Regions from separate parts of the Rhizobium sp. SAFR-030 genome, predicted to be linked through region 3. Evidence: predicted binding sites of a transcription regulator. Region 3 holds the regulator's gene; each other region holds the start of a gene.
What was found. The regulator PhoB, encoded in region 3, activates phosphate uptake and scavenging genes when phosphate is short. The targets are predictions, from matches to a motif close to TGTCATNNANCTGTCAT.
Positions count from the first base shown of each region.

Region 1: ugpB (sn-glycerol-3-phosphate ABC transporter substrate-binding protein UgpB) is a predicted target of PhoB. The motif match lies at 4,060-4,076, and genes of this name have one in related genera.
Region 2: ACR65N_RS09150 (DUF47 domain-containing protein) is a predicted target of PhoB. The motif match lies at 6,871-6,887, and genes of this name have one in related genera.

Region 1 is NZ_JBPFDO010000005.1:264,580-275,257, forward strand. It holds gene pyrF (orotidine-5'-phosphate decarboxylase) at 1-441, opposite strand, end outside; gene pmtA (phospholipid N-methyltransferase PmtA) at 614-1,207, opposite strand; gene dnaN (DNA polymerase III subunit beta) at 1,336-2,454, opposite strand; gene rsmI (16S rRNA (cytidine(1402)-2'-O)-methyltransferase) at 2,719-3,630, shown strand; gene ACR65N_RS17025 (YraN family protein) at 3,620-3,988, shown strand; gene ugpB (sn-glycerol-3-phosphate ABC transporter substrate-binding protein UgpB) at 4,139-5,455, shown strand; gene ugpA (sn-glycerol-3-phosphate ABC transporter permease UgpA) at 5,531-6,415, shown strand; gene ugpE (sn-glycerol-3-phosphate ABC transporter permease UgpE) at 6,425-7,273, shown strand; gene ugpC (sn-glycerol-3-phosphate ABC transporter ATP-binding protein UgpC) at 7,275-8,402, shown strand; gene ACR65N_RS17050 (cupin domain-containing protein) at 8,518-9,027, shown strand; gene gshB (glutathione synthase) at 9,104-10,054, shown strand; gene ACR65N_RS17060 (YifB family Mg chelatase-like AAA ATPase) at 10,213-10,678, shown strand, end outside.
Region 2 is NZ_JBPFDO010000002.1:748,260-758,937, forward strand. It holds gene ACR65N_RS09125 (response regulator) at 1-184, shown strand, start outside; gene ACR65N_RS09130 (response regulator) at 218-604, shown strand; gene ACR65N_RS09135 (hybrid sensor histidine kinase/response regulator) at 732-4,742, shown strand; gene ACR65N_RS09140 (hypothetical protein) at 4,798-5,109, opposite strand; gene ACR65N_RS09145 (inorganic phosphate transporter) at 5,184-6,188, opposite strand; gene ACR65N_RS09150 (DUF47 domain-containing protein) at 6,188-6,841, opposite strand; gene ACR65N_RS09155 (NUDIX hydrolase) at 6,948-7,466, shown strand; gene kaiC (circadian clock protein KaiC) at 7,738-9,429, shown strand; gene ACR65N_RS09165 (circadian clock KaiB family protein) at 9,439-9,732, shown strand; gene ACR65N_RS09170 (sensor histidine kinase) at 9,736-10,678, shown strand, end outside.
Region 3 is NZ_JBPFDO010000005.1:421,071-431,748, forward strand. It holds gene ACR65N_RS17830 (substrate-binding domain-containing protein) at 1-1,014, shown strand, start outside; gene pstC (phosphate ABC transporter permease subunit PstC) at 1,194-2,678, shown strand; gene pstA (phosphate ABC transporter permease PstA) at 2,675-3,991, shown strand; gene pstB (phosphate ABC transporter ATP-binding protein PstB) at 4,005-4,820, shown strand; gene phoU (phosphate signaling complex protein PhoU) at 4,869-5,579, shown strand; gene phoB (phosphate regulon transcriptional regulator PhoB) at 5,608-6,291, shown strand; gene ACR65N_RS17860 (GcrA family cell cycle regulator) at 6,443-6,982, opposite strand; gene ACR65N_RS17865 (aspartate aminotransferase family protein) at 7,399-8,595, shown strand; gene argF (ornithine carbamoyltransferase) at 8,650-9,567, shown strand; gene ACR65N_RS17875 (Hsp33 family molecular chaperone) at 9,769-10,678, shown strand, end outside.

The DNA.
Region 1 (10,678 bases), 160 kb from region 3:
GCCGGCCTCGCGGGCCTGCGCGGCGCGGCGGCGGACCAGTTCCTCTGGCGTCTGTGCATAGCCGGCCTCGGCAAGGTCAGCCGCGTCCATCGAGGTCAGAACGGTGACGCCGAGCAGGCAGAGGTCGGATCCCTTCGCCGCTTCCACGGCCGCGCGCATGGCCTTCGGATAGGCGTGCAGCGTCAGCATCGTCATGCCCATGCCGGCGATCGCCTCGACGCCCTTCGCCACCGTATTGTCGATGTCGAGCAGCTTCATGTCGAGGAAGATCTTCTTGCCGTCGCGGGCGAGATCGCGCGCCAGCTCTAGGCCGCCGATGAAGGCCAGCTGGTGGCCGATCTTGTAGAAGGAGACGCTGTCGCCAAGCGTGGCGACCATATCCTCGGCTTCCGCGATGGTCGGAATGTCGAGGCCTACGATCAAGCGGTCGCGTGCGTTCATGTCGTCTCTCCCTGCGCTGATTTCACCGCCGTCCAGTCGCATGCGAACTGCAAATCGGCAAGGCAGGCACAGCGGACGACGCCGAAAAGATTGCGCGGCCGTCCGCAATTCTCAAGCCGGTCCGACCGGCTCGTGAGGGCTTTCGCGAACCGGAGGCATCGAAACGGTCCGGTTAGGGACGTGTGTAGGTCCAGAGCTGAGCCGGCGGAATGTTGCGCACGACGAAGTCGTAATGCTTGATCTGGTAGCGGTCGGGTCTGGCGACGATCGGCGACACCGGGCCGTAGGTGATCTGTATCACCGGCCGGCCGGCTGGCATGCGGTCCAGCAGGTCCTCGAGCAAGGCAATGCGCCTCTCCATGGGAAAGCTCAGCATCGGGATCGCCGAGATCACCGAGTCGAACTGCTGGTCGCGCAGACTGCCGAGAGTATTCTGAAGGTCGAAAGCGTCGCCGTTGATGAACTGCACCCGCGGAAAGCTGCGCGTCAGATGCTGGTAGAAATCCGTCGAAAACTCGATGGAGACCAGTTTCTCAGGAGCGATGCCGCGCTCCAGGATCGCCTTGGTGATGATGCCGGTGCCGGGCCCGAGTTCGAGGACCGGCAGCCCCGACTGCGGCGTGATGACGCTTGCCATGCGCCGTGCCGTGACACCGGAGGTCGGCAGAATGGCACCGACGCGTTTCGGGCCGTCGATCCATCCCTTGAAGAAGCGGATTTCCTCGTCGAATTTCCGGCCAAGCCGCTCTTTCAAACGCAATTCCATCATGATCTCCACGCAACCTGCTCATGGCTGATTAAGGATAAGTGCGCCCCGATGACGCAAAATCAAGGAAAAATGTCGCATTCAAAAGAGGCGACAAAAAAAGGACCGGCGAACCGGTCCTCTTTTCTTCAAACCCGCATGGGCATCAGAACATAAAGTGCATCGTCGCCCGCGGTATCCCGCACCAGGGTCGGCGAGCCGGCGTCCGCCAGCATGAAGATCGCGTCCTCGCCCGACAATTGGGCGGTGATGTCGAGCAGGTATTTGGCGTTGAAGCCGATTTCCATGGCATCGCTGTCATAGCCGACCGCCACTTCCTCGGTCGCACTTCCCGAATCCGGATTGTTGACGGTGAGTAGCAGCTGGCCCTCGCTGAGCGCCAGCTTCACGGCCCGCCCGCGCTCCGACGAGATGGTCGAGACACGATCGACAGCCTTGGTGAAGCTCTGGCAATCGACGCGCATTTCCTTGTCGTTGCTGGTCGGGATGACGCGCTGGTAGTCAGGGAAGGTGCCGTCGATCAGCTTCGAGGTCATCACAATGCCGCCGATCGTCAGACGGATCTTGGCGTCCGACACTTCGACCGTGACCATCGCTTCGGGGTTGTCGACAAGCTTCTGCAACTCGCCGACCGTCTTGCGGGGAATGATGATGCCGGGCATGCCTTCCGAACCGGACGGCGCCTCGATGTCGGCGCGGGCGAGCCGGTGACCGTCGGTTGCCACCGCGCGCAGCTTCAGCTTTCCGTCGGCTTCAATCGTGTGGAAGAAGATGCCGTTCAGGTAATAGCGGGTCTCTTCGGTGGAGATGGCGAACTGGGTGCGGTCGATCAGCATCTTCAGATCGGTCGCCTTGATCTTGAAGGTATGCGTGAAGCTGCCGGCGGTCAGATCCGGGAAATCGGTTTCCGGCAGGCACTGCAGCGAAAACTTGGAGCGCCCGGACTGTACCGTCATGCTGCCGCCGTCCGGATTGGTGGCGAGCCGCACTTCGGCGCCATCCGGCAGCTTGCGGACGATTTCGTAGAGGAGGTGCGCCGGAACGGTCGTCGCCCCGGCCTGCTCGACCATCGCCGGCAGCTCCTCGGTGATTTCGAGATCCAGGTCAGTCGCCTTCAAGGCCAGGTCGTTGCCCGCGGCCTTCAGCAGGACGTTCGACAGGATCGGGATCGTGTTGCGGCGCTCCACCACGCGATGGACGTGGTTCAGCGACTTCAGGAGGTTGGACCGCTCAAGAGTAATACGCATGGACGCTACCGCTTTCGACCGTGCCGGTCCAAGGGACCGAAGATTATGCTTGTCCGTCAGTCTGCCCGGACGATGTGGACGGGCAAAATGGCAGAGTTTCCCGCCGGAACGCAAGAGGCGCCGGTCTGGTGTTCCCGAATTTCACGTTGCGGCGCGGCATAGCGCACAGCTTTCCACATCCGGCGCCCGTGCTTGCGGTCCGGAGCCGGCTCCCGCATAACAGCGTCGAGGCCGCCAACGCCGGCCAAGTGATCGAGGACAGACGTGACGCAAGACGAGGACAAGACGGCGAGCCGCACCTATCGGGTTGCAAACGTGGCGGTACCCGCCCGTCCGATCGAGCCCGCGCTCTACCTGGTCGCAACGCCGATCGGCAATCTCGGCGACATTACGCTGCGCGCTTTGGAAACACTTGCCGGTTCCGACGTGCTGGCCTGCGAGGATACCCGCGTCACCCGCGTCCTGCTCGATCGCTTCGGCATCACCGGCCGCCCCTATGCCTATCACGAGCATAACGCCAACGAAGTCGGTCCGCGGCTGATCAAGGCGCTCGACGAGGGGAAGTCCGTGGCGCTGGTGTCGGATGCCGGCACGCCGCTGGTCTCCGATCCGGGTTATCGGCTGGGGCAGCTGGCGCTGGAGGCCGGCCATCGCGTCGTCCCCATTCCCGGCCCCTCGGCGCCGCTTGCCGCCCTGGTGGGCTCGGGGCTCCCCTCGGATGCCTTCCTGTTTGCCGGCTTCCTGCCGGTCAAGGAAAAGGGCAGGCGGGATCGGCTAGCCGAGCTGTCGAAGATCCCCTCGACATTGATTTTCTTTGAATCGCCGCATCGAATCTCCGACACGCTGAGGATCGCCGCCGACGTGCTGGGGCCAGACCGCGCCGCCTGCGTCTGCCGCGAACTGACGAAGACTTTTGAAGAGTTCCGCCGCGGCTCTCTCGGCGAACTCGCCGGGCAGTATGCCGACGCGACCGTGAAGGGCGAGATCGTCCTCGTCGTCGGCCCGCCGGCCTATGACGACATTCCGGCGGCCATCGACGTGGACATCATGCTGCGTGAGCTGGCGCAATCGATGCCGGCCACCAAGGCGGCCGCCGAGGCAGCGCGGCTGACCGGCCTGTCGCGCAAGGACCTCTACCAGCGGCTGATCGAGCTGAAAGGTGCCGATGGCGGCTGACGATCCGATCGGCCGGCGTCGCAAGGCGGAGCGCCATGGGCGGTTCTCCGAATATGTCGCCGCGCTGTATCTGATCGCCAGAGGCTACCGCATCCTTGCCATGCGCTATCGGACGCCGGTGGGCGAGATCGACATCATCGCCCGCAAACGGGATCTGGTCGCCTTCGTCGAGGTCAAGGCACGCCGACAGGAGATGCAGGCGATCGATGCCGTGAGCGCTATGTCGCAGCGGCGGATCCGCGCGGCGAGCGATCTCTGGCTCGGTCGGCGGCGTGACGGACACCGTCTGTCGCAGCGTTACGACATCCTCGTGATCCGCCCCTGGCGTCTTCCACGGCACTTCCCGGACGCGTTCTGACGCGGCTGTCCGTCGAAGATTGAAAGCCTAGCAGCAGCCCGCTGAGGTCCGGCCCGGGACTGTAACAATGCCGTCATGGAACTGTTAAGGACGTGTCACGCAAGGAGGCTAAGCCACCCTCATCCAACCAGTGGAGAAGAGGGATAATCCATGTTCAAGAAGCTTGGCCTTGCCGTAGCCGCGCTCGCACTTTCCGCATCGACGTCGCTTGCCGCGACTGAAGTTACCTGGTGGCATGCCATGGGTGGCGAGCTGGGAAAGAAGCTTGAGGAAATCGCCCAGAAGTTCAACGACAGCCAGGCCGACTACAAGGTCGTGCCGATCTACAAGGGTTCCTACCCGGAAACCCTGACCGCTGCGATCGCCGCCTTCCGCGCCAAGCAGCAGCCGGCAATCGTCCAGGTATTCGAAGTCGGCACCGGCACGATGATGGCCGCCAAGGGCGCCGTCTACCCGGTCTACAAGCTGATGAAGGACGCAGGCGAGCCGTTCGACACGAAGTCGTTCCTGGCGCCGGTCGTCGGCTACTACTCCGATACCAGCGGCAACATCCTGTCCCTGCCGTTCAATTCTTCGACGCCGATCATGTATTACAACAAGGACGTCTTCAAGAAGGCCGGCCTGGATCCTGAGGTCGCTCCGAAGACCTGGAAGGAAGTCGAGGATTTCTCCAAGAAGATCGTCTCGTCGGGCGCTGCAAAGTGCGGCTTTACCTCGGCCTGGATCACCTGGGTTCAGACGGAAAATCTTTCGGCCCTGCACGACAAGCCCTTCGGCACGATGCAGAACGGCTTCGGCGGTCTCGGCACTGAGTTCACCTTCAACGGCGACGTCCAGATCAAGCACTGGGCGAACCTGAAGAAGTGGCAGGACGAGGGCCTCTTCAAGTATGGCGGCCCGGTCGGCGGCGACCAGGCGGCGACCATGTTCTATGCCCAGGAATGCGCCATGACGATGAACTCGTCGGCCGGCCGCGCCGGCGTCATCAACAACGCCAAGACCTTCACGCCAGGCTTCGCGCCGCTTCCCTACTATGACGACGTCACCAAGGAGCCGAAGAACTCGATCATCGGCGGCGCCACGCTCTGGGTGCTGAACGGCAAGGACGAGGCCACCTACAAGGGCGTCGCCAAGTTCTTCACCTACCTGTCGAAGCCGGAAGTTCAGGCCGAATGGCACCAGTACACGGGCTATCTGCCGATCACCAATGCCGCCTACGAGCTGGGCGAGAGCCAGGGCTACTACGCCAAGAACCCGGGCTCCGACATCGCGATCAAGCAGATCACCCGCGGCACGCCGTCTGAAAACTCCAAGGGTGTCCGCTTCGGCAACTTCACCCAGGTTCGCTCGGTCGTCGACGAAGAATTCCAGGCGCTCCTGGCCGGCAAGAAGGACGCCAAGCAGGCGCTCGACAGCGCCGTGACGCGCGGCAACCAGCTGCTGCGCGAATTCGAAGCCGCGAACTGACAGCCTCTGATCCGCGGGAGAGGGCCGGCCACCATGCCGGCCCTCTCTCCTTTAGGCTCTCCTGCGCAGGGCACCATGGAAACCAAACGCACCACCTTCGACGCACGACTGCTGCCCTATCTCCTGCTGGCGCCGCAGCTGCTGATCACCATCGTCTTCTTCATCTGGCCGGCGGCACAGGCCGTCAAATCCTCCTTCGAGCGCGAGGATCCGTTCGGCTTCTCGACCGTCTTCGTCGGGCTCACGCACTACCGCAATCTGCTGGCGGATCCGAACTACCTCGATGCGCTTGGGCGCACGGCAGTCTTTGCGATCTCGGTGACGGTGCTGTCGATGGTGCTGGGGCTTGCCTTTGCCGCAGCTGTCGACCGGCTGGTGCGCACGGGCCGTGTGTATACGACGCTGCTGGTCTGGCCTTACGCGGTGGCACCGGTCATCGCCGGCGTGCTCTGGTGGTTCATGTTCAACACGTCCACCGGCATCCTGCCCTACTATCTGCAGATCATCGGCATCCGCTGGGATCATGATCTGAACGGCACCCATGCGATGATCCTGATTATCATCGCTGCCGCCTGGAAGCAGATCTCCTACAATTTCCTGTTCTTTCTGGCGGGCCTGCAATCGGTGCCGCAGTCGCTGATGGAGGCGGCCGCCATCGATGGATCCGGTCCGGTCAAGCGGTTCTTCAACATCTCTCTGCCGCTGATCTCGCCGACCACCTTCTTCCTGTTCATCATCAACGTGAACTACACGATGTTCGACACCTTCCCCATCATCGACGCCACGACCGGCGGCGGCCCGGCGCAATCCACCACGACACTCGTCTACAAGGTGTTCCAGGACGGCTATGTGGGGCTCAACATCGGCTCGTCCTCGGCGCAATCGGTGCTGCTGATGCTGATCGTGATGCTGCTGACATTCGTGCAGTTCCGCTATGTCGAACGCCGCGTGCAGTATTGAGGAACGACCATGGTTGAAAATCGTCCCTTCCTCACCTTTCTCACCCACGCCTTCCTGATCTGCGGCTTTCTGGTGGTGGCGTTTCCGGTCTATGTGGCGATCATTGCCTCGACGCACGACACCACGACGCTGGTCAGCACCTCGCTGCCGCTTCTGCCGGGATCGCATTTCATCGACAATTACCGGGAGATCCTGACCGGCGCCTCGGCGGCCAACGGGCTGCCGAACTATGCGCATATGGCGCTGAACTCGCTGATCATGGCGGTGGTCATTACGGTGGGCAAGATCGCCATCTCGATCCTGTCGGCCTTTGCCATCGTCTACTTCCGCTTCCCCTTCCGCCAGCTGGCCTTCTGGATCATCTTCGTGACGCTGATGCTGCCGGTGGAAGTGCGCATCATGCCGACCTACAAGATCGTCGCCGACCTCGGCATGCTGAACTCGTGGGCCGGGCTCACCATCCCGCTGATCGCCTCGGCCACGGCGACCTTCCTGTTCCGGCAGTTCTTCATGACCGTGCCGGACGAGATCATGGAGGCCGCCCGCGTCGACGGCGCCGGCCCGATGAAGTTCTTCCGCGATATCCTCTTGCCCCTGTCGCGCACCAATATCGGCGCGCTCTGCGTCATCCTCTTCATCTATGGCTGGGTGCAGTATCTCTGGCCCATGCTGGTGACCACCGATCCAGGCTACTACACACTGATGATGGGCATGAAGCGCATGGTGACCGTTCAGGACGGCGTCATCGAGTGGAACCTGGTGATGGCCGGGGCCGTGCTGGCCATGCTGCCTCCCATCCTCATCGTCATCCTCATGCAGCGGCTGTTCATCCGCGGCCTCACAGAAACGGAGAAGTGACATGGCGACCATCAACATAGCCGATGTCTCCAAGGTCTATACGGGCGGCGTGAAGGCGGTCGACACGGTCTCGATCGACATTGCCGATGGTGAGTTCATCGTGCTCGTCGGTCCCTCAGGCTGCGGCAAGTCGACCCTGCTGCGCATGGTCGCCGGGCTGGAAGCGATATCGTCCGGCGAGGTGTCGATCGGCGGACGCATCGTCAATCGCATGGAGCCCGCCGAACGCGATATCGCCATGGTGTTCCAGAACTACGCGCTCTATCCGCACATGACGGTTCGCCAGAACCTCGAATACGGGCTGAAGAACCGCGGTACGCCCAAGACGGAAATCGAAGCCCGGGTTGCAGAAGCCGCCCGCATGCTGGAGATCACGCCGTATCTGGAGCGCAAGCCGAGGGCGCTGTCGGGTGGCCAGCGGCAGCGCGTTGCAATGGGTCGCGCCATCGTCCGCAAGCCCGCCGCCTTCCTGTTCGACGAACCGCTCTCCAATCTTGACGCCAAGCTGCGCGTGTCGATGCGCGGTGAGATCAAGCGCCTGCAGAGGCGGCTTGGCACCACCTCCATCTATGTCACCCATGATCAGCTCGAAGCCATGACGCTGGCCGACCGGCTGGTGGTGCTGAACGGTGGCCGCATCGAGCAGATCGGTTCGCCGCTTGAGGTCTATCACGCCCCGGCATCGACCTTCGTTGCAAGCTTCATCGGCGCCCCGGCCATGAACCTGATCTCCGGCGAGCTTCACGGCAACCGGCTGGCGATCGGCCCGGCAACGATCGAGCTGGACCAAGCGCCGACCTCCGGCGCGGTGATGGTGGGCGTCAGGGCGGAGGATCTGCGGGTCGCCAGAGACGGCGAGGATTTCCTGCCGTTCCGTCTCGATTATGTCGAAGAGCTCGGCTCGCAGCGGCTGGTTCACGGACAGGTGGGCGACCAGAAGCTGACGGCGGCGCTGTCGCCGGAAACGCCGGTGGCGGAGGACATGCGGCTCGCCTACGATACGCAGCGCCTGCATTTCTTCGGTGCGACCGATGGCCGACGCAACGGCCCGGCCGTCATCCGTGCAACGCCGGTTCCGGAGATGGTGCCTTCCCCGGTGCTGTCATCAGAGTTAGATCCGGTGACCTGAAGGCGAACCAGGGCTACCGTCACGATCCGCGCGATTGATAAAATGCAAGCGATCCTGACAACCTTGCGCTGAAACTCAGGTGTTACCCTCTGCCGGTCCGGGATAAGGGGGTCACATGGTTTTGAAACTGGCACTCGCGGGGGCGATCGCTCTTGCCTATCGCAGCCGCACCAGCGCGCCAGGTGGCGGCGTCCCGCCCTTCATCGGCGCCTCGGCGGAAGCCCTGGCGCGGGAGCTGAAGCCGGCGCCGATCGAACCCGCCTGGATCCTCGACGGCACACCGCAGGCCCGTGTCGTCTCGCACTCGACGACCGCCGACAAATGTTCGACTACGGCTATCTGGGACTGCACGGCGGGCACCTTCCGCTGGTTCTTCGGCGACGACGAGACGGTGGTTATCCTCGACGGCGAGGTGTCGATCACCGCCGAGGACGGCACCCAGCGACTGCTGCGCGCGGGAGACATCGGCTACTTCAAGGCCGGCACCTGGGCGACCTGGCGCATCGACCGCTACGTTCGCAAGATCGCCTTCATGCGCCAGCCTATCTGGATGCCGCTCGCCCTCGTTTACCGGGTCCGCAACCGTGTTCGTCGTGCCCTGAAGGGCGGCGGGCTCGGCCTCTAAAGCCTGCCGATCTCTACCGTTGCCTTCGCTTGCCCGTCGTCCTACATCTGGCGGGCAATCTGACAAGGGACAGGGTATGGCCAAGATCCGCACAATCGCATTCCAGATGGACCACGTGTCCAGCATCAACATTGCCGGCGATTCGACCTTCGCCATGGCGCTGGAAGCGCAGGCCCGCGGCTACGAGCTGTTCCACTACACGCCCGACCGGCTGACCATGCGCGACGGCCGGATCTTCGCCTCCATCGAACCGATGCAGCTGCGCGACGAGAAGGGCAGCCACTTCACCCTCGGCGAGCGACAGCGGGTCGATCTGTCGACCATCGACGTGATCATGCTGCGCCAGGATCCGCCCTTCGACATGGGCTACATCACCTCCACGCATCTTCTCGAACGGCTGCACCCGAAGACGCTGGTGGTCAACGACCCGGCCTGGGTGCGCAATTCGCCGGAAAAGATCTTCGTCACCGAGTTCGCCGACCTGATGCCCGCGACGCTGATCTCGCGCGACCCGGCCGAGATCGCCAGCTTCCGCGATGAGATCGGCGACATCATCCTGAAGCCGCTCTACGGCAATGGCGGCGCCGGCGTTTTCCATTCGGCCCGCGACGACCGCAATTTTACCTCGCTGCTCGAGATGTTCGGCCAGATGTATCGCGGCGAGCCCTACATCGCCCAGGCTTACCTGCCGGCGGTCCGCAAGGGCGACAAGCGCATTCTGCTGGTCGACGGCGAGCCGGTCGGTGCGATCAACCGCGTGCCGGCAGTGACCGACAGCCGCTCCAACATGCATGTTGGCGGTCGCGCCGAGCCCACCGAACTGACGGCGCGCGAGAAGGAAATCTGTGCCCGCATCGGCCCGGCGTTGCGTGAACGCGGCTTCCTGTTCGTCGGCATCGACGTGATCGGCGACGTGATGACCGAGATCAACGTCACCTCGCCGACCGGCATCCGCGAGGTCAAGAAGTTCGGCGGCGCCGACGTCGCGTCGCTGCTGTGGGATGCGATCGAAGCCAAGCGCGGCTGACCGCGATTACCTGCAACAGATCGTCGGCGTGCTGCGCGCCACGAATTGTTCCGCAAATGTTCTTGTGCTCAACCATAAACTGTGGTTGGATTGTACTTGCGCGTCTTGGAAGCCAGTGCGGGCTCTGACCAGGCGCTGGAACGCGGGGCAGGTGGCACATGGTGGCGCGGGTCAGTACGGTTGCATTCCAGGGCATCGAAGGCGTGCCCGTCGATGTTCAGGTCATGATCGGGCCGGGCAAGCTCAACATGCACATCGTCGGCTTGCCGGATAAGGCGGTCGCCGAAAGCCGCGAACGTGTGCAGGCGGCGCTGCATGCCTCGGGTCTGGCACTGCCGCCGAAAAAGATCACCGTGAACCTTGCGCCGGCGGATCTGCCGAAGGAAGGCTCCCATTACGACCTGCCGATTGCGCTGGGGCTGATGGCGGTGCTCGGCGCGATACCGGCCGATGCGCTGGCTGGCTATGTGGTGCTGGGCGAACTCAACCTCGATGGAACGCTGGCGCCGGTGGCCGGTGCGCTGCCGGCGGCGATCGGGGCCAATGGTCTCGGCAAGGGGCTGATCTGCCCGGCAGACAGCGGTGCGGAGGCCGCCTGGGCGGGTCCGGACATGGATATCCTTG
Region 2 (10,678 bases), on a different contig from region 3:
GAAGCTTGGCGGCGATATGGTCTATCCATTCGCCGACATGTTGGTGAAACGCCACGTGCCGTTCGTCTTCCTGACCGGGTATGACTGTCGCTCGATGCCGGACAGTTTTCGCGATGCGCCTTGCCTTACCAAGCCGTGCGACGAGCTGGAACTGACCCGTCTTCTGATGGAGATGCAGAGCTGACAGTCACGGCACTGTCCGGAGAGGTGCACATTGATGGAAAGCTATATCCACCTCTTTGCCGGCCGGCACATCCTCATTGTCGAGGATGAGTACTTTCTCGCCGACGAAACCAGGCGCAACCTGCAGGCGGCGGGAGCCCTGGTGGTCGGGCCGGCCGGAGATGTGCTGACGGCGCTTTCGCTCATCGATACCTCGCGGGTCGACGCGGCGATCCTCGACGTGCATCTCGGCGACGAGTTCGTTTTTCCGGTTGCCGAAGAACTCGAAACGCGCGGCATCCCGTTCGTGTTCGCCACCGGCTATGATCCCTCGGTGATCCCGGTCAGATTCACCGGCTTTGCGCTCTGCGAAAAGCCGACGGAGCTGGGCAAGATCGCTCTCGCTCTGTTCGGACCGGGATCGGCTGACGGACTGCATTGATCCCGCTGACCGGTCCGCCTCGCACATTCGCGATGCCGCCGCCCGCGGCCGCGCTTATTTGGGCATCAAGCTTCCCCTGAAGACGGGTTTCCCCTACATAGGGCACACGCAATGGCCCCGGAATCCCATGACATCCACCGACTTCGATTTCCTCGCGCATGACGGCGAGCTTGCCCGGCTGATCCGGAGCTTCGACTGGACGTCCACCTCGCTCGGCCCACCCTCGCAATGGCCGCAGGCGGCGAAGGTGACGACGACGACCATTCTCAATTCCGCGGTGCCGATCGTCACGCTTTGGGGCGAGGACGGCGTGATGATCTACAATGACGCCTATTCGGTCTTCGCCGGAGGCAGGCATCCACGCCTTCTCGGTTCGAAGGTCCGCGAGGGGTGGCCGGAAGTCGCCGATTTCAACGACAACGTCATGAAGGTCGTGCTCGCCGGCGAAACGCTTGCCTACGAGGATCAGGAGCTGACGCTGCACCGCAGTGGACAGCCCGAACAGGTGTTCATGAACCTCGACTACTCGCCGGTGATGGACGACAACGGCCGACCCTGCGGCGTGCTGGCGATCGTCATCGAGACGAGCGCCAAGGTCCGGGCAGAACGCTGGCGCCAGGGGGAGCAGGAACGCCTGCGCAGCATGTTCGAGCAGGCGCCGGGCTTCATCGCGATGATGCGTGGTCCTGACCACGTGTTCGAGCTGACCAACGCCTCCTACCGCCAACTGGTCGGACACCGCGATCTGGTTGGCCAGGCGGTGCGCGACGCACTTCCCGATCTTCGCGGGCAGGGCTATTTCGAGGTCCTCGACGAGGTCTACCGGACCGGAAAGCCATATGAGGGACGGGCGATGCCGGTCGACTTCCGGGCATCCGCGGATGCCGGCGTCGAGCGCAAATATGTCGACCTTGTCTACCATCCCGTCTCCGACGGCGATGGACTGGTGATCGGTATCTTTGTCCAGGGCGCCGATGTGACGGATCGTGTCAGCGTCACGGAGGCTCTGAAGGCCAGCGAGGCGCAGAGCCGCCAGATCCTTGACGGTGCTACCGACTACGCAATCCTCGCCCTCGATCTCCACGGCCGAATTCTGCGCTGGAACGAAGGCGCGCGGCGGATTTTCGGCTGGACGGAGGAAGAGGTCGTGGGTGGCGACTGGGATCTGCTGTTCACGGCAGAAGACCGCGCCGGCGGGCGGCCCAATGACGCGATCAATGAAGCCCTGGAGGTCGGCACGGCGCACCACGAGCGCTGGCATGTTCACAAGTCCGGCGACCGGTTCTGGGCCAGCGGCTCGATCAGCCCCCTTCTGGACGAGGATGGTCGTCCGGTCGGGCTGGTGAAGGTGCTGCGCGACAGGACCGTGGAACATCTGGCGACGCAGGCGCTGGAGGAGACTGAAGCCAGGTTGCGTCGGGCCCAGGAGGCCGGCGGGGTGGGTGGTTTCTCTCTCGATCTCGTGGACAACGTGCTTCGACCGACCGCCGAGTTCTGCAAGATCTTCGGCCTTACGCCGTCCAAGGCCATCCCGATCGACACGATCCAGGCGCTGGTCGTCGAAGAAGACCACAACGTCGCCTCCAATCCCGATACGCGGAAGTCGGCGACGGCGCCTCTCAAGGTAGAATACCGGATCCGGCGCGCCGACAACGGACAAAAGCGCGTCATCGCCCGCAGCGGTGAGTTCGAATATGACGCGGACGGCAACGTCGTCCGCTTTGTCGGTGTGGTTCAGGACGTCACCGAGCGGCGCCTGGCACAGCGGGAGTTGCGCGACAGCGAAGCGCGGTTTCGGGCGCTGGCGCAGGCAATCCCCAATCACATCTGGACAGCGCGCCCGGACGGCTCGATCGAATGGTTCAACGATCGGACCTATGAATTTTCAGGCAGGCCGCAAGGTTCGCTCGGCGGAGACAACTGGCTGGAAATCGTCCATCCCGATGATCGGCTCGCGACGCTGGAAACCTGGGCGGACGCCCGGTTGAACGGCAGCTCCTATCAGATGGAATACCGCCTGCTCGACAGGCATGGGGTCCATCGCTGGCATATCGCGCGCGGGGTCCCGGTCAGGGACGAGGCTGGCCGTATCGTTCGCTGGATCGGCACCAACACGGATGTAGAGGAACTGCGCGAAACGCGCGCCAAGCTTGAGGAATTGAACCAGACTCTCGAGCAGCGCGTGGCGGAGCGCACCGCCGACCGCGACCGGATGTGGCGCCTGTCGACGGACATCATGCTGGTCGCCGACTTCAACGCCACGATAGTCGCCGTCAATCCCGCATGGAGTACGGTGTTCGGATGGGACCAGGGTGAGCTCCTCGGGCGCTCCTTCATGCACCTCATCCACCCGGACGACCTGGACAGCACGCTTGCCGAAGTTAGCAAGCTCAGCGAAGGGGTGACGACGTTCTCGTTCGAGAATCGCTACCAGGCAAAGGACGGAAGCTATCGCACGATCTCGTGGACGGCGGTGCCCGACGATGCCTACATCCATGCCGTCGGCCGCGACGTGACCGAGGAGCGCGAGGCGGCTGAAGCCTTGCGACAGACCGAGATCGCCCTTCAGCAGGCGCAGAAGATGGAGGCAATCGGCAATCTCACCGGCGGTGTCGCCCACGACTTCAACAATCTCCTGCAGGTGGTCGCCGGCAATCTGCAGCTGCTTGCCAAGGATGTCTCCGGCAACGAGCGCGCCGAGCGTCGGATCACCAATGCGCTCGCCGGCGTGGCGCGGGGTTCCAAGCTTGCATCGCAGCTTCTGGCATTCGGTCGACGGCAGGCGCTCGATCCGCGGGTCGTCAATGTCGGCCGTCTCATCCGCGGCATGGACGAAATGTTGCGCCGGACGATCGGCGACGGCGTGGAAGTCGAAACGGTCGTCTCGGCCGGCCTCTGGAACACGCTTGTCGACCCGATGCAGATCGAGAACGCCATCCTCAACCTGGCGATCAATGCCCGCGACGCCATGGATGGCTTCGGCAAGCTCACCATCGAAGCCGGCAATGCCGTACTCGACAGCGCCTATGCGAAAAACAACGAAGATGTGGTGGCGGGCCAGTATGTGGTGCTCTCGGTCACGGATACCGGATCGGGCATGCCGGCCGACCTGATCGAGAAGGTCTTCGAGCCGTTCTTCACCACCAAGCCGGAGGGCAAGGGCACCGGCCTCGGCCTGTCGATGGTCTACGGGTTCGTCAAGCAGACCGGCGGGCACGTGAAGATCTACAGCGAGGTTGCGCAGGGAACGACGGTCAGGATGTACCTGCCGCGTTCGACGCAGCAGGAGGATCTGGATGTCACGCCGGGCGACACGCCTGTCGAGGGTGGCCACGAGACCATCCTGGTTGCCGAGGACGACGAGGGCGTGCGGTCCACTGTGGTGGAGATGCTGCAGGAACTCGGCTACCGCGTCCTCAAGGCACCGGAGGCGAGCGCCGCGCTGACGATCGTCGAGAGTGGCATTCCCATCGACATGCTGTTCACCGACGTGGTGATGCCCGGGCCGCTGAAGAGTGCCGACCTGGCGCGCAAAGCCAAGGAGCGGCTGCCGAACATCGCCGTGCTGTTTACCTCGGGCTATACCGAGAACTCCATCGTTCACGGCGGCAGGCTCGACCCGGGCGTCCAGCTTCTGTCGAAGCCCTATACGCGCGAGGCGCTGGCTCGCAAGATCCGGCACGTTCTCAACAACGAGAAGCAGATGCGGATCGCCGAGGCGCAGGCGGCCGCACCGCCGCCGGCCAAGGCCGCGCAGCTTGCCGAGCCGAGGGCTGCCGAAGACCGGCGGCTGAGCGTCCTGCTCGTCGAGGATAACGGCCTCATCCGCATGGCAACGGCGGACATGCTCGCCGACCTCGACTGCGACGTGCTGGAGGCCGGGTCGGCGGAGGAGGCTCTTGGTCATCTGGAGACGCAGGCGGTCGACATCGTCGTCAGCGATCTCGGTTTGCCGGGCATGTCCGGCGAGGACTTCTGCATCCAGGTGCGGCAGCGCTGGCCGAAGATCGGCATTGTCTTTGCGACGGGCGCCGATCGCGGACCGGATCTAGACGATCCGTCGCGAACCGCGCTGCTGCCGAAGCCGCACGGTGTGGAAGAGCTGAAGGCGGCGCTGGATGCGGTGACGCAGGGCTAAGGGATGTGCATCCGGAGTATGCCGGCTGCATTGTCGCCTGCCATGCTCCTTCCGCTCAGAGGCTGTCGAACCAGTCCGCATAGGGCGTGTTCTTCGCCATGTGGCGGTTGAAGTCTGGGGCGCCGTCGTCCCACCAGACGGAGCCGCGTTCGCCGAGCGCGACCTTGGCCGCATCGACCCGCCGCCGGGCCTCAGTCGTCGCCATGCTGTCGCCTTTGGCATCGCGCACGGCCCGCCTTGCCGACATCAGGTCCCGAACCAGCCGAGACCGCGTCTCCTCGTCGAGGGCCGGATTGCTGCGCCGCCAGAGGCGGCCGCGAACGACGAAGTATCGGCCGTCCGGCGTATTCGGATAACTGGTGGGCATCTATCACCGCTCGGATTTCCGGCGGTTCAATGCCGGCGAGCCGGGCGGGGTTCCTTCTGGAGATGCGGCTGACGCTAGGAGATCAGCCCCACCAGCAGGAAGAACAAAGCGGAGATGATGCCGGCCGCCGGCATGGTGACGATCCAGGCGATGACGATGTTGCCGGCCAGCCCCCAGCGGACGGCAGAGACACGCCGGGCGGCGCCGACGCCGACGATGGCGCCGGTGATCGTGTGCGTCGTCGATACCGGAATACCGAGCCATGTCGCGCCGAACAGCGTCAGGGCACCGCCGGTTTCGGCGCAGAAACCCTGCATCGGATTGAGGCGGGTGATCTTCGAGCCCATGGTGTGGACGATCCGCCAGCCGCCCATCAGCGTGCCGAGCGCCATCGCCGCCTGGCAGGAGATGACCACCCAGAACGGCACGTAGAAGGTCGATCCGAGATGCCCCTGGCTGAACAGCAGCACGGCGATGATGCCCATCGTCTTCTGCGCATCGTTGCCGCCATGCCCGAGCGAATAGAGCGACGCGGAGATGAACTGCATGACGCGGAACGTGCGATCGACGGCGAACGGCGTCTGCCGAACGAACAGCCAGGAGACGATGAGCACCAGCACCAGCGCCAGGAAGAAGCCGATCGCCGGCGACAGGAAGATGGCGGCGACGGTCTTGCCGACGCCTGACCAGACAACCGAGCTGAAGCCGGCCTTGGCAAGGCCTGCACCCAGCAACCCGCCGACCAGGGCGTGTGAGGAACTCGAAGGGATCCCGTAGATCCAGGTGACGATGTTCCAGATGATCGCCCCCATCAGCGCCGCAAAGATCAACTGCGGCGAGACGATCGCCGAATCAATGATGCCGGTGCCAAGCGTTTCGGCCACATGCAGGCCGAAAAACAGGAAGGCGATGAAGTTGAAGAAGGCCGCCCAGGCGACGGCGAACTGCGGACGCAGCACGCGCGTCGAGACGATTGTGGCAATCGAATTTGCCGCATCGTGCAGGCCGTTGAGAAAGTCGAAGAACAGCGCGATGCCGATCAGGGCAAGCAGCAGCGGCAGGGCGAGGGTCGCATCCATCAGACGTTCTCGATGACGATGCCGCTGATCTCGTTGGCGACGTCCTCGAAGCGGTCGACCACTTTCTCGAGCTCGCCATAGATCTCGCTGCCGATCATGTAGGCCATCGCATCGCTCTGGCCGCCCTTTCCACCATGCCGGCGGAACAGGTCCTTGAGGCCCTGGTCGTGAAGGTCGTCGGAGCGGCCCTCGACCACGGTCACCTGTTCGGCAATCGAGGCGAGGCGCTGCGCGTTGGTTCCGACCTTGTCGAGCAGCGGGATGGCTTCGGCGACAAGCTTGGCCGCCGCGACGATTTCCGATCCCATCTGCTGCATCAGCGGGTCGAAGTTCTGCTGCTCGAACAGGCGGATGGTCTTCACCGTCTTGTGCATCATGTCAATCGCGTCATCCATCGACTGGATGAGGTCCTTGATATCGCCGCGATCGAAGGGCGTGATGAAACTGCGGCGCACCGCGAGCAGCACGTCGCGGGTAATGTCGTCGGCCTTGTGCTCCAGTTCGACGATGCGCTCGCAGTTCCGCTCGACATCCGTGCCGTTCAGAATCTGCTCGAGAGCCTGTGCCGCGGCAACCACGGTGCGTGAGTGCTCGCAGAACATTTCGAAGAACTTGTCTTCCCGCGGCATCAACTTGCGAAAAACATTCATCATGCGGGGCTGGCCTTCAACTTGCGCCTGACTGTCATAAATGTGTCATAAATGCTCGCGGGCAATCGAGACAATATCAAAAAAGACAAACCCACACGGCATATCCAGCATGGCAAGCAAGACACCCAAGCCTCCGGCGGACGAGACACAGCGATTGCTGACGCAATTGGCGCACGTTCCGCACAAGTTGTTCACCGCTCCGTTCCGCCAGCAATACGCAGCCCTGTGCTTTCGCGCGGCCGACGCGGAGGGCGGTTTCGAGGTGCTGACGATCACCTCGCGGCGCAGCGGGCGCTGGGTGATCCCCAAGGGGTCGCCGATGAAGGACAGGAAGCCTCACGAGGTGGCGGCGATCGAAGCGTGGGAGGAGGCCGGTATTCGAGGTACGGTGCGCAAGCGTCCCGTCGGTCGCTACACCTACCTGAAGCCGCTCGATCAGTTGGACGTCGTTCCCTACATCGTCGACGTCTTCCAGATCCACGTGACGGGAACGGAGGGGACATACAAGGAGAAGGGGGAGCGACTGCTGGAGTGGGTGCCGATCGCCGAGGCGGCCAGGCGCGTGCGAGAGCCGGAACTCAAGTCTCTCCTTCTCGGCTTCAAGCCGCGGAAGAGTTTGAAATCCTGAAGCATCCGAATCGTTTCGGCGCTGCTCGGAGAGACTCTTCAGCCAGGTTTACGCCAGCGATCGGAACCTGACTGCGAGTCGCGTATTGTATTCGATGGCGACGGGATCAGATGGTGCCTCTCTTTAGAAACCTGAGGTTTACGGGCTTTTTCTTCGCCAGTCTGGCGATGGATCTACCCGTGACGTCGAAGACTTGCGCCACGTGTGTGACGTGATAAACGGTCGAAGCTTGTGCAGCCGCACCGACGCCACTACGACGTCGATATTTTGAATGGGGCACTCTGTGGAAACCGGTATCAACAAGTCGCCGACCGGCATTGACGGATTTGACGAACTGACGCTCGGCGGCCTGCCGACCGGGCGCCCCAGCCTCATCTGTGGCTCTGCGGGCTGCGGCAAGACGCTGTTTGCCACGACGTTCCTCATCAACGGCATCCGCGACTACGACGAGCCGGGCGTCTTCGTGACGTTCGAGGAGCGTCCGGTCGATATCGCCAGCAACGTCGCCTCGCTGGGCTTTTCGGTTGACGATCTGATCGCCGACAACAAGCTGTTGATCGACCACATCGCCGTCGACCCGGCGGAGGTCGCCGAGATCGGCGATTACGATCTGGAAGGTCTGTTCCTGCGCCTGGAACTGGCGATCGCCCAGGTCGGCGCCAAGCGCGTCGTCCTGGATACGATCGAAAGCCTGTTCTCCGCCTTTCAGAACCCCGCTGTTCTGCGCGCCGAAATTCGCCGTCTGTTCGACTGGCTGAAGGAACGCGAGCTGACCACGGTGATCACCGGCGAACGCGGTGACGGCACACTGACCCGCCAGGGTCTCGAGGAATACGTATCCGATTGCGTCGTGTTGCTCGATCACCGGGTACACAACCAGATTTCCACGCGCCGGTTGCGGATCGTCAAGTATCGCGGCACGGCGCACGGTACGAACGAATACCCGTTCCTGATCGACAAGGACGGCTTCAGCGTCCTGCCGGTGAGCGCGCTCGGCTTGAACCACAAGGTCTTCGACGAGCGGATTGCGAGCGGGATCGACGATCTCGACGCAATGCTCGAGGGGCGTGGCTTCCATCGCGGCAGCAGCATCCTGATCAGCGGTGTGGCGGGATCCGGCAAGAGCACGATTGGCGCCTGTTTCGTCGATGCCGCCTGCCGCGCCGGCGAACGCGCCGTCTACTTCTCGTTTGAGGAATCAGCGGCGCAATCGGTGCGCAACATGCGCTCCATCAACATCGATCTGCAGCAGCACCTCGATTCGGGCGCGCTGCACTATGTGGCCGCCCGTCCGACCTTCTACAGTCTGGAAATGCACCTGGCGGTGATGTTGCGCGAGATCATGCGCGTCAAGCCGTCGATCGTCGTGCTGGATCCGATCTCCGCCTTCATGGGCTCCGGCGAGCTCGGGGAAGTGCAGGCAATGCTGCTGCGCATGGTCGACGCCCTGAAATCGCAGGGCATCACCGCCGTCTTTACGCATCTGATGCACTCGGCCGACGGTGCAACCGAGACCGAAGTTGGCCTCTCGTCGCTGATGGACGCCTGGATCCTGCTGCTGAACCGCGAGGCGAGTGGCGAATTCAACCGCGAGCTCTATCTGTTGAAGGCGCGCGGCACCGCCCATTCCAATCAGGTGCGCGAATTCGTGATGACGGAAAACGGAATTCAGCTGCTGCTGCCCTATGTAGGCGAGGGACGCGCGCTGACTGGCTCGGCACGTCGGGCCCAGGAAGCGCGGGATCGTCGCGAGCAGGCCAGGCGCGACGGCGAAATCGTGCAGATCCGCGAGCAACTGGACAACCGTCGCCGGCAGACGCAGGCGCAGATTGCCGCGCTCCAGGCGCAGCTGGAAGCAGATGAAGCGGAGATGCGGCGCAAGCTTGCCTTCGAAGAGCAGGACGCTGAACAGTTCAGTTCAGATCGCCAGGAAATGATGAAAAGCCGTGGTCTGAGCGGTTGAGGATGAATGATGAGCGATGAAGCCACTGAGGGCTCCCCACGGAAACTCGTACTCTACGTAGCTGGCCAGACACCGAAGTCGACCGCTGCAATCGAGAACCTGCAGCGCATTTGCGAGGAACATCTTCCGGGCAAATACGTGGTGGAAGTTATCGATCTGCGGCAGCAGCCGCAACTGGCCCGCGAACACAACATCGTCGCCATCCCGACGCTGGTTCGCGAACTGCCCACGCCGATCCGCAAGATCATCGGCGACCTTTCCGACATCGAGAAGGTCCTGGTGCATCTGAAGGTCGGTGGCTGACGCATGACCATCAGCGGCCGCGATCAGAACAATCGGGAATGGGTCGAATCGGAGCTTCGTCGCCGGCTGGAAGAGGCCGAGGAGACGCTGCGCGCCATCCGCGAAGGTGAGGTCGACGCACTCGTCATGCGCAATCCGCAGAACGAGGACGAGGTGTTCACACTCGAAGGGCGGACGGAATCCTACCGCGACTTCATGGAGGCGATGGATACTGGTGCGGCCGCCTTCGATGGCTCCGGCAGGCTGATCTATGCCAACAAGGCGCTGGCCGAACTGCTTGGACAGCAGGAAGAAGGCTTTGCCGGCATCGAGCTTGTCGATCTACTGTCGCCCGCCGACCGGGATGCCGTGCAGGCGCTGGTCGAGCAGGCGCGTTCGGCGCGCGGAACCTGTGAGATCAGCACGTCGATCGGCGACGAGGAACGTCACATCCTGGTGTCGGCGGCGCCGCTGGCGCTCGGCGTCAACCACGGCGTTGCAGCGACCTTCACCGACATCACCCACCGCATCCGCGCCATTGCGGCGCAGGAATCCGAGCGGGCGGCGCATGCCATCATCGCCTCCGCCAACGAGGCGGTCATCGTCTGCAATCTCGACGGCATCGTCACCCACGCCAACGCGGCGGTCGGCGGGATCGCCTCGCGCGATCCGATCGGACTGCCCTTCGATGATGCGTTCAACATCACGATCGCCGGCACCACCGGCCTGATGCAGGGCAACGACTTCCTGTCGCTGGCAATGGCCGGCACCCCGGTACAGGGTCTGGAAGCCCATGCACCGAACGCACCGCGTATCCGCGACCTGCTGATCAGCGCCGCACCCCTGAAGCTTGGCGCAAACATCGTCGGCTGTGTGGTGGCGATGGTTGACCTGTCGCAGCGCAAGGCTGCCGAGAAGCAGCAACTGCTGCTGATGGGCGAACTCGATCACCGGGTGAAGAACACGC
Region 3 (10,678 bases):
GCAGCTGCCCTGGTGGCATCTGTCGCATTCGCCGGCGCTGCCGCTGCGCGCGACCAGATCCAGGTTGCCGGCTCGTCCACGGTTCTGCCCTACGCAAAGATCGTTGCCGAAACCTTCGCCGAGACCTTCCCGAACTTCAAGGCTCCGGTTGTAGAATCCGGCGGCACCGGCGGCGGTCTGAAGGCATTCTGCTCGGGCGTCGGCGAAGGCACGATCGACGTTGCCAATGCCTCGCGCAAGATCAACAAGAGCGAAACTGAAGCCTGCAAGGCTGCCGGCGTCAACGACGTGCAGGAAGTTCGCATCGGTTACGACGGCATCGTCTTTGCCTCGGACTCGTCGAACGGCGAGATGAAGATCGAGCCGAAGGATCTCTACAAGGCTCTGGCCGCTGAAGTTGTCGTCGACGGCAAGCTCGTCGCCAACCCGTACAAGAACTGGTCGGAAGTCAACGCAACCCTGCCGAAGGGCCCGATCGCCGCCTACATCCCGGGTTCCAAGCACGGCACCCGCGAAGTCTTCGAAGAGAAGATCATGGCTGAAGGCTGCAAGGAAGCCGGCGCCACGGACGTGATCAAGGCCGCCATCACCGATGCCAAGCAGGCTGCCGCCAAGTGCGTTGCAGTCCGCAAGGACGGCGTGGCTGTCGACATCGATGGCGACTACACCGAAACGCTGGCGCGCATCGCCGCCAACAAGACCGGCCTCGGCGTTTTCGGCCTGGCCTTCTATGAAAACAACAAGGACAAGCTGAAGGTTGCGACCGTCGCGGAAGTCGTTCCGTCGACCGAAACCATTGCCAGCGGCAAGTACCCGGTTTCCCGTCCGCTGTTCTTCTACGTCAAGAAGGCACACCTGGGCGTCATCCCGGGCCTCAAGGAATACGTCGAGTTCTTCATCTCCGACGACATGGTCGGCCCGGACTCGCCGCTTGCCGAATACGGCCTGGTTGCTGCTCCGGACGACCAGCGCGAACAGGTCCGCAAGGACTTCGCTTCCGGCAAGACCATGTAACGAACGACCCGGCGCCGCCTCGTGCGGCGCCGACCGTCTTCTTTGGCCTTTGAGGGGACCCGACAGGGACCGGCCTCAGCGGATCGAAAATCGCGGTTCGTACGTGCGAATAATTCGGTTCCGGTGAAGGCAATTGTGCGGTAACGCGTGCCGCCAGAGCGGTAGGCCGGGGGATTGTAATGAACACATCGTTGATTTTATTGGTCTTGGCGATCATTGCGGTCGTCTGTTATGTCGCCGGCACACGGCGCGCCCTGTCGATTGCCGATGGCGTATCCTCAAGGCTCCACTCACGCCCCGGCTATTACGGCAGCTTCGTCGCCGTCTGTGCCGCACTGCCGGCGCTGGTCGTCCTGGCCGTCTGGCTGATCGTCAGCCCCATCTACATCAACTCGACTGTCCGTGAAGGCTTTCCCGAAGAGGTGAAGGCGCAGTCCGAGGCGCAGCAGGGCCTGAGCTTCGGCATGGTCAGTTCGCTCGCCCGCGGCATGGATGTACTGACGTTCGAGGAAATCGATCGCGTCGGCGCCAATCCGGTCGAATTGCGGGCGATGCTCGGCACGAAGGGTGTCGCACTCGCCGGCGATCCCGAGCCCTACATGGTCGCGTCCGCCGGCGACCTCAACGCCATGAGCAAGATCAGCAGTCGCGTCATGACAGCGGTGGTGCTGCTCGTGGCGCTGGGTGGTGCGGCGTTCTCCTACACCCGCATTGCGCCCCGCTTCCGGGCCCGCAACCGCGTCGAAAACGTCATTCTGTCCGCGCTCATCTTCGCCTCGTCGATCGCCATCGTCACGACGATCGGTATCGTCATGTCGATGTTGACGGAAGCCGGCCACTTCTTCGGCCGCATCCCTGCGTGGGAATTCTTCTTCGGCACCGTCTGGGATCCGCGCTTCGCAGCCGCCGGCGCCACTGCCTCGGAAGGTCAGTTCGGCCTGATCCCGCTGCTTGCCGGCACGCTCTACATCGGCCTTGTGGCGATGCTCGTCGCCGTGCCTGTCGGCCTGTTCTCGGCGATCTACATGTCGGAATATGCGTCGCCGAAGGTTCGCGCTGTCGCCAAGCCGCTGCTCGAAGTCCTGGCCGGCATCCCGACCATCGTCTACGGCTTCTTCGCCCTGACCTCGGTCGGCCCGTTCCTGCGCGACCTCTCCTCGCAGCTGAACGGTCTGGCGACCGGCGATTATACAAACTTCATTCAGGCACAAAGCGTTCTCACCGCCGGCTTCGTCATGGGCATCATGCTGATCCCCTACGTCTCGTCGCTGTCGGACGACATCATCACCGCCGTGCCACGCGCCCTTCGCGACGGTTCGCTCGGGCTCGGCGCCACCAAGTCGGAGACGATCAAGAAGGTCGTCATGCCAGCAGCACTGCCGGGCGTCGTCGGCGCGCTCCTGATGACCGCCTCGCGCGCCATCGGTGAAACCATGATCGTCGTGCTGGCAGCCGGCGTTGCCGCCCGCATGCAGCTCAACCCGTTCGAGCCGATGACAACGGTGACGGTCAAGATCGTCAGCCAGTTGACGGGCGACCTTGAATTCACCTCGCCGCAGACGCTGGTCGCCTTCGCGCTTGGCATCACGCTGTTTGCCATCACGCTTTGCCTCAACATCTACGCGCTCTTCATCGTGCGCAAATACCGGGAGCAGTACGAATGACCGACGTGGTTTCCACCCCCGCCGGCGTCTTAGCCAAGCCTGCTCGCCGGGATATCGGCATCAAGCGCCGCTACGCCGCCGAACGCCGCTTCCGCGCCTATGGAATCGCCGCACTGTCTTTCGGTATCCTGTTCCTGATGCTGCTTCTGTGGTCGGTCGTCTCCAAGGGCTACACCGCCTTCCAGCAGACGATGATCACTGTGCCGGTCGAGTTCTCCGAGCAGATCATCGATAAGGACAACCAGCGCGCCACCGATCCGCAGAAGCTGATGACGGCGAACTATCCGATCGTCGCGCGCAACGCCGTGGCCAAGGCGCTTGGCGTCAGCGAGGGCGACACCGCCCAGCTTCGCGCCGTCAACCAGATGATCTCGAACAGCGTGCGTAACCAGCTGCGCGACATGGTCGTCGCCAATCCGCAGATCATCGGCACGACCCAGACCGTCTCGCTGCTCGCCGCCGGTGACATCGACTCGGCCTTCAAGGGCCAGATCAACCTGGAAGTGACCGAGCAGAACCGCAAGATCTCCGACCAGCAGGTCGGCTGGATGAACAAGCTCGCCGAAGCGGGTGCACTGGCAAAGCACTTCAACTCCGGCATCTTCTTCAACGGCGCGTCGAGCCGCCCGGAGGCGGCCGGCGTTGGCGTTGCGCTGATCGGCTCGTTCTACATGATGCTGATCGTCCTGGTGCTGGCGCTGCCGATCGGTGTTGCGGCCTCCATCTACCTGGAGGAGTTCGCGCCGAAGAACCGTCTGACGGACCTGATCGAAGTCAACATCAACAATCTGGCGGCCGTGCCGTCGATCGTCTACGGCCTGCTCGGTCTTGCCGTCTTCATCAATTTCATGGGCCTGCCGCGCTCGGCCTCGCTGGTCGGCGGCCTGGTGCTGACGCTGATGACGCTGCCGACGATCATCATCGCCACCCGCGCCGCATTGAAGGCCGTCCCGCCTTCGATCCGTGCGGCGGCCCTCGGCCTCGGCGCGTCGAAGATGCAGACGATCTTCCACCACGTGCTGCCGCTCGCCATGCCGGGCATCCTCACCGGCACGATCATTGGCCTGGCACACGCGCTCGGTGAAACCGCGCCGCTGCTGCTCATCGGCATGGTGGCCTTCGTTGCCAACTATCCGACCACGCCGATGGATCCGTCGACGGCGCTGCCGGTGCAGATCTACATGTGGGCCAACGAGGCGGAACGCGCTTTCGTGGAACGCACGTCCGGAGCAATCATCATCCTGCTCCTGTTCCTGATCGTAATGAATGTCGGCGCAATCCTGTTGCGTCGTCGCTTCGAACGGCGTTGGTAGAAGGAGACGGACAATGAACATGATGTCTGAAGCTGCAGTTGAGAAGGCGCTGGATCAGAAAATGAATGACGTTTCCTACAAGATGGTGGGCAAGGACGTATCGGTTTACTACGGCGAGAAGCGCGCGCTGTTCGATGTGAACCTGAACGTCCGCGAAAACACCGTGACCGCGCTGATCGGACCGTCGGGTTGCGGAAAGTCGACCTTCCTGCGATGCCTCAACCGCATGAACGACACCATTGAGCAGTGCCGCGTCACCGGCCGCATCGTGCTCGATGGCGAGGACGTCTACGACCCTTCGATCGACGTCGTTGAACTGCGCGCCCGCGTCGGCATGGTGTTCCAGAAGCCGAACCCGTTCCCCAAGTCGATCTACGAGAACGTCTCCTACGGTCCGCGCATTCATGGCCTCGCCAGGAACCGCGCCGACATGGACCAGATCGTTGAGGCAAGCCTGCAGCGCGCCGGCCTTTGGAACGAGGTAAAAGATCGCCTGCTGGAATCCGGCACCGGCCTGTCCGGCGGCCAGCAGCAGCGTCTGTGCATCGCCCGCGCCATCGCCGTGTCGCCGGAAGTCATCCTGATGGATGAGCCGTGCTCGGCGCTTGATCCGATCGCGACGGCCAAGGTCGAGGAGCTCATTCACGAGCTGCGCGCCAACTACACGATCGTCATCGTTACCCACTCAATGCAGCAGGCTGCCCGCGTTTCACAGCGCACCGCCATGTTCCACCTCGGCCAGCTCGTCGAGGAAGACGATACCGACAAGATGTTCACCAATCCGGATGACCAGCGCACGCAGGACTACATCATGGGCCGTTTCGGCTGATCAGACAGCGCCGCCTGCCACTGGTTCCATTCGTCCGAGGAGAGACACATGCCATCCCATATCATGTCGGCTTATGATGAAGAGCTGAAGTACCTCAATCGCCGCATCTCCGAGATGGGCGGCCTGGCCGAGCAGATGTGCTCGGACGCCGTGCGGGCGCTCGTCAATTCCGACAGTGCTCTCGCGCAGAAGGTCATCTCCGACGACGTTATTCTCGATCATGCCGAGCGCGAGATCCAGGAGAAGGTGATCGTCACCATCGCCAAGCGCCAGCCGATGGCGGCGGACCTGCGCGAGATCATCGGCACGCTGCGCATCGCCGCCGATCTCGAACGGGTCGGCGATCTCGGCAAGAACACCGCCAAGCGGGTGATCGCAGTGCAGGGCACCGGCGTACCGCGCAAGCTGGCCCGCGGCCTGGAGCATCTGTCCGACCTGGCGCTGGTGCAGCTGAAGGAAGTGCTGGACGTCTATTCGCACCGGTCTGCCCAGAAGGCCGAGGCGATACGCCAGCGCGATGAAGAGATCGACGCGATGTACACCTCGCTGTTCCGCGAGCTCCTCACCTACATGATGGAGGATCCGCGCAACATCACCACCTGCACGCATTTGTTGTTCTGCGCCAAGAACATCGAGCGCATCGGTGACCACGCGACAAACATTGCCGAGACCATCTACTACATGGCGACCGGCGCCCAGCCTGTCGGCGAGCGGGCCAAGGACGACAGCTCCAACATGCTCGGCGCTGTGGCCGAATAGCTGCGCGGACCTGTAGGAGTTCCTGATTATGCTGCCGAAGATTTCTGTCGTCGAGGACGAGGAGGCGCTCAGCGTTCTCCTTCGCTACAACCTGGAAGCTGAAGGTTACGAGGTGGAGACGATCCTGCGCGGCGACGAGGCGGAGATCCGTCTTCAGGAGCGCGTGCCGGATCTGCTTATCCTCGACTGGATGCTGCCGGGGGTGTCCGGCATCGAGCTCTGCCGACGGCTGCGCATGCGTCCGGAGACCGAGCGTCTGCCGATCCTCATGCTCACCGCCCGCGGCGAGGAAAGCGAACGTGTCCGCGGTCTGGCGACCGGTGCCGACGATTACGTCGTCAAGCCGTTCTCGACGCCGGAACTGATGGCGCGCGTCAAGGCGATGCTGCGCCGCGCGCGTCCTGAAGTCCTGTCCAGCGTGCTTCGCTGCGGCGATATCGAGCTCGACCGCGATACGCACCGCGTGCACCGCAAGGCCCGCGAAGTGCGTCTGGGGCCGACGGAGTTCAGGCTGCTGGAATTCCTGATGGCGTCGCCCGGCCGCGTTTTCTCGCGCTCTCAGCTTCTCGACGGCGTCTGGGGGCACGACATCTATGTCGATGAGCGCACTGTCGACGTGCATGTCGGTCGTCTTCGCAAGGCCCTGAACTTTTCCAACATGCAGGACGTGATCCGCACCGTGCGCGGCGCCGGCTATTCCATGGAAGCCTGACGCTTAGAGGCGATCCGCCTGTCCTGACGAAGCCCGGCCGACAGGTCGGGCTTTTTCGTGGGCCGCGGGCGAACGTCCGGTCCGGCCGGACGCAGGCCACAAAAAAACGGGCACAAGGCCCGTTTTCACCAGTGCATCGACTGTGCTCGTATCAGGCACGTGCGGCCGCGGACTTGCGGCGCTCGGTGACCGGCTGGTAGGCAAGCCGTGCGTGGTACTTGCAGTAAGGCGAGTTGTCGCAGGATTCAGCGCCGCAGAAGTGGAAGTCGTCCTTCAGCGGATCGCCGACCGGCCACTTGCAGGTGCGTTCGGTCAGCTCGGTGAGGACGAGGCGGCGCGCCATCGGGACCACGACATTGGTCGTCACCAGCTGGGTGGCGTTGATCGCCTCGATCTGGAAGTCTTCCTTGACCGCGGTTGCACCCATCGGACGGCCGATGGTGCGTGCCGGTACAACGTTCGGGCGAGCGGTGTAGGCCGGAGCGCGTGGCACCGGCGCAGTGCGCTTGGGCGTGCGGGCGGCAGCCGAAGTCCCGCCGGCCTTGATGCGGCCCGGCAGGTTGAGGCGATGCACCTTGCCGATCACCGCGTTGCGGCTGACGCCGCCAAGCTGGGCAGCGATCTGGCTGGCGCTGAGCCCTTCGGCCCATAACCGCTTCAATCTCTCGACGCGTTCGTCTGTCCAATTCATGCTGTCTCTCCGCCTTGAGCACACATCAGCAAGACAGAATCTCTCACCGTTACGACGAAACCAATTTCGTCGCGCATACTACATCTATACTTTTGGTGACTAGTTCCGCCGCATGCAGTCTAGTAATTGATCTTTAACCTAGAGGGCGGTGGACTCGCTGACAAGAGTCGTACGAATCGCTGCGAATCGATTTCCGGGTTTTCCCCAACTTGCTGCCAGACAGAGTCTTTTTTGCCACAGCGGCCGAAACCTGCGCCGTAACCGCCATGGCCCGGCAATGCGCCGGAATTGGAGCGATTTGTTGACAGCCGTCGGCGGAATGCGGATAGTGCAGCCGCCGCCCGCTGGGGCGGCATTTTTGATTTCGGCGGACGTTGCCGCCGCACAGATGATGATGCCCAAGGAGTGCTGTCGCCATGGCTGAAGCCGCGCTTTTCGACACGTTTGCACGGGCCCCTCTGCGCTTCGAGCGTGGTGAAGGGGTTTGGCTGGTGACGGAGACGGGCGAGCGCTATCTCGATTTCGGCGCAGGCGTCGCGGTCACCTCCTGCGGCCACGCCAATCCGCATCTTGTCGAGGCGCTGAAGGCGCAGGCCGACAAGGTCTGGCACCTTTCCAATCTCTACGAGATCCCCGAGCAGGAGCGGCTGGCACAGCGGCTGGTCGAGGCGACCTTCGCCGACAAGGTGTTCTTCACCAATTCCGGCGCGGAAGCCCTGGAATGCGCCATCAAGACCGCCCGCCGCTACCATTACTCCAAGGGTCATCCCGACAAGTTCCACATCATCACCTTCGAGGGCGCCTTCCACGGTCGGACCATTGCGACGATCGCTGCCGGCGGCCAGGAAAAGTATCTCGAAGGCTTTGGCCCGAAGGCGCCCGGTTTCGATCAGGTGCCGTTCGCCGATATCGAGGCCCTCAAGGCGGCAATCACCGAGAACACCGGCGCTCTGCTGATCGAGCCGATCCAGGGCGAGGGCGGTATCCGCACGGCATCCAAGGAATTCCTGCAGCAGCTGCGCAATCTCTGCGACGAGCACGGCATGCTGCTGATCTTCGACGAGGTTCAGACGGGCGTCGGCCGGACCGGCAAGTTCTTCGCCCATGAATGGTCCGGCGTTACGCCTGACATCATGGCTGTGGCCAAGGGCATCGGCGGCGGTTTTCCCTTCGGCGCGTGCCTCGCGACCGCCGAAGCTGCCTCCGGCATGAAGCCCGGCGTGCACGGAACCACCTATGGCGGAAATCCGCTGGCGATGGCTGTCGGCAATGCCGTGCTCGACATCGTGCTGGAAGACTCCTTCCTGCAGAATGTCCGCGACGTGGCGCTGGTGTTCCGCCAGGGGCTCGCGGGCATTCAGGACCGCTTCCCCGAGGTTATCGAGGAAATCCGCGGCGAAGGCCTGATGCTCGGCATCAAGGCGCGCGTGCCGGCCGCCGAACTGACGGTTGCCATGCGCGAGGAGCATCTGCTGGGCGTGCCGGCTGGCGACAACGTCATCCGCATCCTGCCGCCGCTGGTGGTGACCGCCGAAGAGGCCCGCGAGGGCTTGGCTCGTATCGAACGCGCCGCCGAAAAGCTGCAGAGCGAAAAGTTGAAGAAGTCGGCCTGACCCGGCCGGTCGTAGCGAGCGGGCCGCCGGATGGCGCCCCGGATGGAATGGACCATGGCATCACCCAAGCATTTTCTCGATCTCTCGGCCGTTTCCTCGGGCGAACTGCGCACCATTCTGGATGACGCGCTGACCCGCAAGAAGGCAACCAAGGCCGGTACAGCCGACAAGCCGCTTGCCGGCAAGATGCTGGCGATGATCTTCGAGAAGCCGTCCACCCGTACCCGTGTTTCCTTCGATGTCGGCATGCGCCAGCTGGGCGGCGAGACGCTGTTCCTGTCCGGTACCGAGATGCAGCTCGGTCGTGCCGAGACGATCGGCGATACCGCCAAGGTTCTGTCGCGCTACGTCGATGCGATCATGATCCGCACCACCGATCATCGCCGGCTGATGGAAATGGCCGAGCACGCGACCGTGCCGGTGATCAACGGCCTGACCGACGAGACGCATCCTTGCCAGATCATGGCGGATCTCTTGACCTTCGAGGAACATCGCGGTCCGGTCTCCGGCAAGACCTTCGCCTGGACCGGCGACGGGAACAATGTCCTGCATTCCTTCGTCGAAGGTGCCGCCCGCTTCGGCTACCAGATGAACATGGCCGTGCCGATGGGCTCCGAGCCGCTCGACAAGTACCTCAACTGGGCCCGCAACAATGGCGGCGAGGTCATGCTGTGCCATGATGCCGAACGTGCCGTCGAGGGTGTCGACATGGTGGTCACCGACACTTGGGTGTCGATGAACCAGGAGCACAAGGCGCGCGGCCACAACATATTCCAGCCCTTCCAGGTCAACGAGCAGCTGATGCGGCGCGCCCGGCCGGAGGCGCTGTTCATGCACTGCCTGCCGGCCCACCGCGGCGAGGAAGTCACCGACGGCGTCATTGACGGTCCGCAGTCGGTGGTCTTCGACGAGGCGGAAAACCGCATGCACGCGCAGAAGTCCATTCTCGCCTGGTGCTTCGGCGCGGTCTGAACGACTGCGTCCGCGCAGGCTCTGACCGAAAGCCTTGATTTGCCGGTGGCGCGCCCCCATCTGGCGGTTTTCCAACCCGCGCCGGCGATCAGTGTCGCGGCGGCGCTTCAATGACATCGTCGGCCCATCTCGCCCGGCCAAGCGGTTCCGCTCGGCTGTCTTTTGTGCGAAACGGATGGCTTCGGCGTGAAGGAGCAGATCATGGCAGAAGCCACAGTTGAACTGACCGATATCAATCTGGCCGGCGACGACCATGTGGTGCCCTTCCAGGTGGAGGGCATGGACGTCCGCGGCCGCGCCGTGCAGCTCGGTCCGCTGCTCAACACCATCCTCGGTCGGCATGACTATCCGGCCCCGGTTGCCCGCCTGCTTGCCGAGGCGATCGTGCTGACGGCGCTGATCGGCACCTCGCTCAAGTTCGACGGCCGCTTTACCGTGCAGACCAAAGGCGATGGTCCGGTCGATCTGCTGGTCGCCGACTTTTCGAGCCCGGAAAGCATGCGCGCCTATGCGCGCTTCGATCAGGAGGCGCTGGACGTGGCCATTTCGGAAGGCCGGACATCGCCGCCGGAGCTGCTCGGAGACGGTTACCTCGCCTTCACCATCGACCAGGGTCAGGGCATGCAGCCCTATCAGGGCATCGTGCCGCTGGACGGCTCGTCGCTCGAGGAAATCGCCGGAGTCTACTTCCGTCAGTCCGAGCAGATCCCGACCAAGGTTCGCCTCGGTGTCGCAGAACTGCTTGATCGAGACGAGGACGGCAAGCCGCGTCACAACTGGCGGGCAGGCGGCGTTCTCGCGCAGTTCCTGCCGCCGGCGCCGGAGCGCATGCGCCAGCCGGACCTGCATGGCGGCGACGGCGACGAGCGCGACGAGGAGCATGTCAATGACGACAGCTGGGCGGAGGCCCGGATGATGGTGGAGACGGTCGACACCGACGAGCTGACGGATCCGCAGGTCGCCATCGAGCGGCTGCTGTTCCGGCTCTTCCACGAGCGCGGCGTGCGCATCTACGAGCCGCAGGGGGTCCTCGACCGCTGCAGCTGCTCGCGCGACAAGATCAAGGGCGTGCTCGACGGCTTTACTGCGGAGGAGATCGAAGCGAGCCAGG